One region of the Enterococcus sp. AMC2644 genome, then DNA from elsewhere that is predicted to be linked to it. Evidence: predicted binding sites of a transcription regulator. Region 1 holds the regulator's gene; each other region holds the start of a gene.
The links. Region 1 encodes LexA, which represses DNA repair genes until DNA is damaged. Its sites were predicted from a motif close to CNAACANNTGTTNG; they were not measured.

Region 1 (3,289 bases):
AGGAACAATGGGACTTGTTTTTGTTAGTTTGGTCACGATGTATTTTTCTGTTGTATCGTTCCAAATCTTCTTGATTGGTCTATTATTCTTTGGAATTGCTATTGGGGCATTGATGACTGTTCCTTTACAAGTGTTAGTAGTAGAAGCTTCTCCTAGAAATCGTAATGCTTCTTTGAGTTTATTATCTGTTTGTAAAAAGCTAGGAATGACGATTGGGATTACTATAATAGGAGTGTTAGCGCATGCTACAGGTTCTCTTGGTTTTTCACAGATGCTAGTTGGCTTAATGGTTATTACACTAATATTTATTTTTTATATGAGAAAGAAGGCATAATTTATCATGCAAAAGCAAGCAGTTTTATTAATGAGTTATGGAACGCCCAATAACACAGATGAAATTTGGGATTATTATACCCATATTCGTCATGGGAAAGAGCCTTCGCAAGAGCTTTATGATGAATTGGCTGGGCGTTATGAAGAAATTGGAGGTGTTTCCCCACTAGCTAAAATTACAGAGGCCCAACGCTTAGCTGTTGAAGAAAAATTAAATGCAACGAGTACAGTCGAATATCATGTATTTACTGGTTTACGTCACATTCATCCTTTCATTGAAGAGACAGTAAAAGAAATTGTAGACCAAGGATTTAAGGTAATCCATGGAATGGTTCTAGCACCACATGATTCTAGTTTTATTAAGCAATACCATGACCGTGTCGAAAAAGAGTTGGCAGTTTACCCAGAAATTTCATATATTGAGCATCGTCATTTTTGGCAACAAGAAGGATTTCAAATTTTTTGGTCAACTCAAATTCAAACTATTTTGAGTTCTGATAAGAAACAAAAATTTTTATTCACTGCTCATAGCTTACCAGAGCGTTTATTGCTAAATGGCGACCCATATGTCGATGAAATACAAAGTGCAGCTAAAGCAATTGCTCAACGAGTAGCAGGCTCATTGGACTTTGGTCATGCTTGGCAAAGTGCTGGCCGTACGGCAGATAAATGGATTGGCCCACGTGTAGAAGATGTGACAGAAGAACTATTAGAAAATGGATATGAAGAAATTATCTATTTACCTTTTGGTTTTGTTGCCGATAATTTAGAGACTCTTTATGATAATGATATAGAATGTAAGGAGTTAGTAGAGAAATTAGGTGGAATCTATCATCGCTTAGATATGCCGAATACACATCCTGATTTTATTGCTGGTTTAGCAGCAGAAATTCTTTCAAACTAAACTAAACAGAACCTCCAATCCTGTCTCTGGATTGGAGGTTCTGTTTAAAAGTGACGATACAAACCAACAACTAACCCTAAAATTTTAACGCTTGATAAAATAATAGGTTCCATATAATCATTTTCTGGTTGTAAACGAATATGTGTTTTTTCTTTATAAAACCTTTTACATGTTGCTTCATCATCATCTGTCATAGCAATCACAATATCGCCATTTCCAGCAATATCTTGTTTTCTGACGATTACTTGATCACCATCCAAGATACCAGCATTAATCATACTTTCACCACGGATAGTTAGCATAAACAATTGTCCGTTATCTTCAATTAAATTGGGAGGAATTGGGAAAAAGTCAGAAGCTTCTTCTACCGCCAAAATAGGTTCTCCAGCAGTTACCACGCCTAATAAAGGAATTTTTTGTTGTTGTGCACCAATCGTTTCTAAGCCGAGTGGAGTTAATTCAATTGCTCTGGGCTTTGTAGGATCTCTTTGGATTAAGCCTTTTTTTTCTAAACGTGATAAATGACCATGAACGGTTGAAGTGGAGGAAAGTTGAACAGCTTCACCAATTTCTCTCACGGTAGGTGGGTACCCTTTTTCACTGACCCGATTATGAATAAATTTTAACACTTCAAGTTGTCGGTTCTCTGTACGTTTTGCCAAAACGAACACCTTCTTTCCTATAGTTAAATCATTATAAAATGGAAAATATGACTAATATTATTAAATGTAGTGTAACATACGCCTTGAAAAAAATCAAACAAACGTTCGCTTTCTGTTTTGATTGTATTTTTTTATTCTTTTGTATAAGATGGAGAAGAAAGGGGCTTGATACCATGTTATCCAAAGAAAAAATAGATAGAATCAATGAGCTAGCTAAAAAGAAAAAAACAGAAGGTCTTTCTGAAAAGGAACAAGAGGAGCAACAAGCTTTAAGACAAGAGTATATTAAAGCTTTTCGAGGTGGAATGAAGCATCATATTGAGGGGATGAAAGTAGTCGATCCAGAAGGGAACGATGTGACTCCTGAAAAATTAAAACAAATTCAAAAAGCGAAAGGTTTACACAATAGAAAGTAAAATAAAAGATACCTATGCAAAAAGTGTTGATAATTGTAGAGGTATCTTTTATAATAGATGTGTAATATAGGTAAAAAAAACCTAAATAGGAGGCGTTAGTATTGTTTGATAAAATTGATCAACTTGGTGTTGATACGTTACGTACATTGAGTATTGATGCGGTACAAAAAGCAAATTCTGGACATCCAGGACTACCAATGGGGGCTGCCCCAATGGCCTATGCATTATGGACAAAACATTTGAAAGTAAATCCAAAAACTTCTCGTAATTGGGTCGATCGTGACCGTTTTGTACTTTCTGCAGGACATGGTTCGGCGTTATTATATAGCTTATTGCATTGTGCTGGGTACGATGTGACAACCGATGACTTGAAAAACTTCCGTCAATGGGAGAGTCGTACACCTGGACATCCAGAAGTGGGGCATACTGATGGTGTTGAAGCGACAACTGGCCCATTAGGACAAGGAATTGCAATGACTGTTGGGATGGCAATGGCTGAAGCACATCTAGCAGCAACGTATAACCGTGAAAACTTTAACGTTGTCGATCATTACACGTATGGTTTATGTGGTGATGGTGATTTAATGGAAGGTGTTTCTCAAGAAGCAGCTTCAATGGCCGGTCATTTGAAATTAGGTAAATTAATTGTGTTATATGATTCAAATGATATTTCTTTAGACGGTCCAACTTCAAAAGCTTTTACAGAAAACGTTGGTCAACGTTTTGAAGCTTACGGTTGGCAACATATTCTTGTAAAAGAAGGAACAGATTTAGCAGCTATTTCAAAAGCTATTGAAGAAGCACAAGCTGAAACAGACAAACCAACATTGATTGAAGTGAAAACAGTGATTGGTTTTGGTGCACCAAATGCAGGTACCTCTGCTGTCCATGGCGCACCATTAGGAGCAGAAGGCATCCAAGCAGCGAAAAAAGCGTACGGATGGGACTATCCTGAGTTTGCTGTACCAGAAGAA
Region 2 (3,289 bases), 590 kb from region 1:
GAATGATATGATTGCTGATTTAGAAAATAGACGCAAAATGGCAGAAACGGAATATTTAGAAGTTCGTCAATATGTAGACGAATCCCAACGACTGCATGAAGAGTTACAATCTGCTTATAGCTATTTCTTTGAAGAACGTGAAAAAGAATTAGCTAAAGCTCGTCAAAAAGCGAATCAAATCGTAGAAGAAGCGAAAGAAGAATCCGAGAAAATTATTTCTGATATTCGTAAAATGCAATTAACAGGTGGTCAGGGACGCGTAAAAGAGCATGAATTAATTGATGCAAAAACTCGTCTTTCAGGGTTACACCAAGAAGAAAATCACTTGAAGAAAAATAAGGTCTTAAAAAAAGCAAAACAAGCAAAAAAACTAAAAGCAGGCGATGAAGTCTTAGTCACTTCTTATGGACAACGCGGTGAACTAATTAAACAAACTTCGAATGGTCAGTGGGAAGTTCAATTAGGTATTTTAAAAATGAAAGTTGATGAAGTAGATATTCAACCGGTTGCTCCGATAAAAGAACCGGTTCAACGGATTGTCAACACTGTTCGTTCGGCGGATAGTTCTCATGTATCGAATCAATTAGATCTGCGAGGCAAACGTTATGAAGAAGCTTTAAGCGAAGTCGATCAGTATTTGGATGCCGCAATTTTAGCAGGCTATCCACAAGTAACTATTGTTCATGGAAAAGGGACCGGGGCGTTACGTCAGGGAATTATTGATTATCTGAAAAATCATCGTAGTGTCAAAAGTTATGAATTCGCTCCAGCAAACCAAGGTGGTAATGGGGCAACAATCGTAAAATTTAAATAACTTATCAAGAGTAAGCAAGATAGTTTTCAAGTGTAAATGAAGATGCTATACTCTTGATATTGAATATTGGAGGTTACAAAAATGGCAAAAAATATTACAGATGCAACATTCGCTGAAGAAACAGATAAGGGTTTAGTATTAATTGATTTTTGGGCAACTTGGTGTGGACCTTGTCGTATGCAAGCTCCAATTTTAGAACAATTAGCTGAAAATTATGATGAAGATGAATTCAAAATCGTCAAAATGGATGTGGATGAAAATCCAGAAACCCCAGCATCTTTTGGTGTAATGAGCATCCCAACATTAATCTTGAAAAAAGACGGTCAAGTTGTTGATAAAGCAATTGGTGTTCAAACAAAAGAACAAATCGAAGCAATGATTGCACCACACATGTAAGAATAAAACCTGAGATGTCATCCACATCTCAGGTTTTTTACTGCGAATCACTATGATTCGCCGAGTGGAATGAGAGCGAGAATAGCTGATGAGCAGTACTAGTCGAGTGGAACGAGAGTAGTGACCTCTCAAAGGAATCACGATGATTCGCCGAGTGGAACGAGAGCGAGAATAGCTGATGAGCAGTACTAGTCGAGTGAAGCGAGAGTAGTGACCTCTCAAAGGAATCACGATGATTCGCTGAGTGGAACGAGAGCGAGAATAGTTGATGAGCAGTACTAGTCGAGTGGAACGAGAGTAGTGACTCTTTAGGTTTGACTACAGTGATGGGACACAATTACATAAAACTAAAATGCTACGAACGAATGTTCTGATATGCTATAATAATACAGAAAGAACGGAGGCTGTCATTTGCATGAATGAGCAAATTAAAAATAAATTAGCATTATTACCCGATCAACCAGGCTGCTATTTGATGAAAGATAAAAATGGAACGATTATTTATGTGGGAAAAGCGAAAATTTTAAAAAATCGTGTCCGTTCTTATTTTACAGGAAGTCATGATACCAAGACAGAACGCTTAGTTAGTGAGATTGAAGACTTTGAATATATTGTAACTGAATCCAACATTGAAGCATTGTTGCTAGAAATTAATCTAATTAAGAAAAATGATCCTAAATACAATATCATGCTAAAAGATGATAAAACCTATCCTTTTATTAAAATTACGAATGAGGATTATCCAAGGCTATTAATTACACGGAAAGTTTTAAAAGATAAGGCACTTTATTTTGGACCCTATCCGGATGTTCGTGCGGCAAATGAAACCAAAAAACTGTTAGATCGCTTATTTCCTTTACGGAAGTGCAAAGTTTTGCCTAAAGAAGTTTGCTTATATTACCATATGGGTCAATGTTTGGCTCCTTGTGTTTTTGATGTTCCTAAAGAGACTTATACAGAAATGGTGAAAGAAATCAAGCAATTTTTAAGTGGCGGACATAGTGAGATTCAAGCAGATTTGGAAGCTAAAATGAATGATGCAGCAATGAATATGGAATTTGAAAAAGCAGCTGAATATCGCGATCAAATTCGAGCAATTGAAACTGTCATGACTCGTCAAAAAATGACACAAACTGATTTGATGGATCGTGATGTATTTGGCTATTCAGTAGATAAAGGTTGGATGTGTGTCCAAGTATTTTTTGTACGTCAAGGGAAATTAATTGAACGGGATGTCTCTATTTTTCCTTTTTATAATGAGGCAAGAGAAGACTTTCTCACATATATTGGTCAGTTTTATCAAGAAAATGAACATATTATACCTAAAGAAGTTCTAATTCCTGATGATATCGATCAAGAAAGCGTTCAAGCCTTACTTGAAACAAAAATTTTGCAACCCAAACGCGGAGAAAAGAAAAAACTGGTAGAATTGGCTAGTAAAAATGCAAAAGTTGCTTTATCTGAGAAATTTGATTTAATTCAGCGTAAGCAAGAACGAACAATTGGTGCCGTGGAAAAACTAGGCAATGTTATGGGTATTCCTACACCAACGCGAATTGAGGCGTTTGACAACTCCAATATTATGGGAACAGACCCTGTTTCAGCAATGGTCGTTTTTATTGATGGGAAGCCAGCTAAAAATGAATATCGTAAATATAAAATTAAAACGGTCAAAGGACCAGATGATTATGCTTCGATGCGTGAAGTGGTTTATCGCCGTTATGCACGAGTTTTAAAAGAAAATTTACCATTCCCAGACTTAATTATCATTGATGGAGGCAAGGGTCAAGTCGATGTGGCGAGAGATGTTTTAGAAAATCAATTAGGTTTGGACATTCCAATTGCTGGTTTAGCAAAGAATGATAAACACAAAACAAGTGAAATGTTATTTGGTTCTGAATTAGCCATTGTGCCTTTAGAACGTAACTCAGCAGAATTCTTTTTACTTCAACGGATTCAAGATGAAGTACATCGATTTGCGATTACTTTCCATCGTCAATTACGTAGCAAAAACAGTTTTTCTTCTCGTTTAGATAATATCGAAGGGTTGGGGCCAAAACGGAAAAAAATGTTATTAAA
Region 3 (3,289 bases), 850 kb from region 1:
GATTTCATGTTTGTTATGATTTATACGGATCAAGACGCGAACATGATGAACCATGTGCATTTTGTTTAGAAGTAATTTATCGCGAAAGTGGCAGGTAAGATAAAAGACTGGCAGAATTTTTTGCTCAGTCTTTTTATTTTAAGGAGGGAACAAGTTGAAGAAACAGCGCAGTTTTAAAGATAAAACGTTTGGCATCCTTTATTTAGTTCCGACACCAATTGGGAATTTAGAAGATATGACATTTCGTAGTGTAAGAATATTACAAGAAGTTGATCTAATTGCTAGTGAAGATACGCGAAATACCCAAAAATTATTGAATCATTTTGAAATTACCGTGCCGCAAAAGAGTTTACATGAACATAATTATAAAGAACGCGTGCCGCAATTGGTTGAGTTTTTAAAAGAGGGAAAATCCATTGCACAAGTCAGTGATGCAGGCATGCCTTCCATCAGTGATCCTGGTCACGAGTTAGTTCTCGCATGTATTAGTGAAGATATTTCAGTGGTCTCGTTGCCAGGGCCAACTGCTGGATTAACAGCTTTAATCGCTTCTGGATTGACCCCACAGCCAAATTATTTTTATGGTTTTTTAAGACGCAAGAAAAAAGAGCAAGTAGCAGAATTACAAGCACTTGCTTACCAAAAAGCAACGATGATTTTTTATGAGTCACCCTATCGTTTAGGTGCAACCATCGAAAACATGATGGAAGTTTTTGGTTCAGATCGTCAAGCGGTGGTTTGTCGTGAATTGACTAAAATTCATGAAGAATATTTACGAGGAACCTTAGCAGAACTAAAAGAATATCTTGAGCAGACAACTGTCAAAGGAGAATGTTGTTTGCTGGTTGCTGGAGCAAAAGACGAAGAGCCGACAGAAGTAATTATTGGCACAATTGTCGAGCAAGTGGCAGCACTAATTGCTGATGGTATCAAACCAAATGTCGCAATTAAAGAAGTTGCCAAGAAAAATGGATTAAAAAAACAAGTCGTATACAATGAATATCATGGATTAAACGAAGAACTGTGATATACGCCTAGCTAACAATAAAATATCCGAGCTATATAGAGTTTGCATTGTGGTCAAGCAGGTCTTTGACACAAAGTTACCAGAAATTGCAATTTGCACTCTAAACAGCTTGGGTATTTTTATTTGTGTCACTCGTTCTTAGCTTTTTATTAAAAATCCATAGGAGGATATTTGCAGGGGAATGTTCGTTCGTATATAATGGAAGAGAGGTGAGCCTAATGACCGGATTGCAGTTTCCATTAAAAAATGATACGTCCCGTAAGATTATACATATTGATATGGATGCTTTTTTTGCATCCGTCGAAGAGCGTGATCAGCCAGAGCTTGCTAAGCATCCATTAGTGATTGCTCGTCATCCAAGTGATACGGGAGGACGTGGTGTTGTTACGACGGCGAACTATCTAGCACGTCAGTATGGAATTCATTCAGCAATGAGCGCCCAAAAAGCTTATGAGTTGTGTCCACATGCACTATTTGTTCCCGGAAATCATCAAAAATATCGAGAGATTTCCCAGCAAGTCCGAGCGATTTTTTATCGTTATACGGATTTGGTCGAAGTTGTTTCGATTGATGAAGCTTACTTAGATGTCACTGAAAATAAAATTCAGAGTACATCTGCTATTAAAATCGCTAAATTGATTCAGTATGATATTTGGCAAGAAGTTCAGCTCACGTGTTCAGCAGGAGTCAGTTACAATAAATTTTTAGCTAAACTAGCTTCAGATTATGAAAAACCACGTGGATTGACAGTTGTGATGCCTAAAGATGCCGTTGCTTTCTTAAAAAAACTACCGATTGAAAAATTTCATGGGGTAGGGAAGAAGACGGTTCCCAAAATGTATGAATTAGGCATTTTTACAGGAGCAGATTTGTATGAACGCAGTGAAACAGAGTTGATGCAACATTTTGGCAAAATGGGGTATTCGTTGTATCGTAAAGTCCGTGGTATTCATAATGCCCCCGTCAATATTTCGCGTGAACGAAAATCTGTAGGGAAAGAAAACACATATGGACAACCTTTAGCTACAGAAGATGAGTGTTTAGCTCAATTACGCCAATTATCGAATGCAGTAGCTGAAGCATTAAAAAAAGAGCAAAAACATGGCAAGACGGTTGTTGTAAAAATTCGTTATGCAGACTACACCACGATTACTAAGCGGGTCACCTTGCGTGAATATGTTTATCGCAAAGAAGAGATTTTTTCACAAGCTAGTTTAATTTGGGAAGAGATTCTAGGTGTTGAAAAAGGTATCCGTTTATTAGGTGTGACTGTCACCAATTTGGATCCATTAACTTATGAAAATATCGTTTTACCTCTGTGGGAAACTGGGAATCCTTATGAAAAAAGCAAGCACTAAATGAGCGCTTGCTTTTTGATTTGTTCATATTGTTGTTCTGCATCGATACATTTTTCCCAAATAACTGCTTTGCCAGCAGCTAATGATTTTGGAACATCAAGGATGCGCTGATTGCTACTGCCACGAAATTGTAAATTGAGGTTACGTTTACTTAATTCAAAACGACCGTCAACCAAAATATCGATTTGATGCAATAACGCCAACTTATCGTCGGTTTCTTGCAATAGTTCTTCAAAGGTATATCCTGACCAACTCCAAATATCTTTTTTTGTTCCGAATGTTTTTCGAATCCGATGAACCAATTGAAGACAAACGGCAGTATTTAAAAATGGTTCACCACCTAATAAAGTGAGCCCTTGTACATAGTCATGAGAGAGGTCCTCAATAATTTGATTTTCTAATTCTAAGGTATAGGGGATGCCGTAACGAAAGTTTTGAATTGCTTTATTGAAGCAGCCCTCACAAGCAAAAAGACAACCACTCACATATAAACTATTACGAACTCCTTCACCATCGACAAAATTAAAAGGTTTATAATCAGCGATACGCTGTTGACTGTATGCTTCGCTACGCCATTCTTTTGGTTGTGGATTTCTCATTATATCACGTCCTTATTTCATGTGTTTAACCCGTGCCGAAATCTCTTTGTGACGTCCATGTACCATAGGGCGTGCTTGTGGATTACCTAGATAACCACATGTTCGTTTAACGACATCGCAAGTTTTTGGATCATTATTTCCACATTGTGGGCATTGGAAACCACGCTCTGTTGGTTCAAAATCTCCTTCATATCCACATTCATAGCAATGATCAATCGGAGTGTTTGTTCCTAGATACCCAACACGGTCATAAGAATAATCCCAGACTGCTTCTAACGCTTTTGGATTTTGCTGTAGCATTGGGT

Region 2: a site for LexA is predicted at 1,569-1,582, ahead of uvrC (excinuclease ABC subunit UvrC). Genes of this name have one in related genera too.
Region 3: a site for LexA is predicted at 1,206-1,219, ahead of dinB (DNA polymerase IV). Genes of this name have one in related genera too.

What each region holds. Positions count from the first base shown of each region.
Region 1 is NZ_CM177095.1:3,020,654-3,023,942, reverse strand. It holds gene AC4BC5_RS14665 (MFS transporter) at 1-334, shown strand, start outside; gene hemH (ferrochelatase) at 341-1,237, shown strand; gene lexA (transcriptional repressor LexA) at 1,282-1,899, opposite strand; gene AC4BC5_RS14650 (DUF896 family protein) at 2,073-2,315, shown strand; gene tkt (transketolase) at 2,417-3,289, shown strand, end outside.
Region 2 is NZ_CM177095.1:545,659-548,947, reverse strand. It holds gene AC4BC5_RS02750 (endonuclease MutS2) at 1-814, shown strand, start outside; gene trxA (thioredoxin) at 896-1,210, shown strand; gene uvrC (excinuclease ABC subunit UvrC) at 1,626-3,289, shown strand, end outside.
Region 3 is NZ_CM177095.1:2,172,863-2,176,151, forward strand. It holds gene AC4BC5_RS10500 (DNA replication initiation control protein YabA) at 1-98, shown strand, start outside; gene rsmI (16S rRNA (cytidine(1402)-2'-O)-methyltransferase) at 155-1,027, shown strand; gene dinB (DNA polymerase IV) at 1,246-2,385, shown strand; gene nrdG (anaerobic ribonucleoside-triphosphate reductase activating protein) at 2,382-2,984, opposite strand; gene nrdD (anaerobic ribonucleoside-triphosphate reductase) at 2,997-3,289, opposite strand, start outside.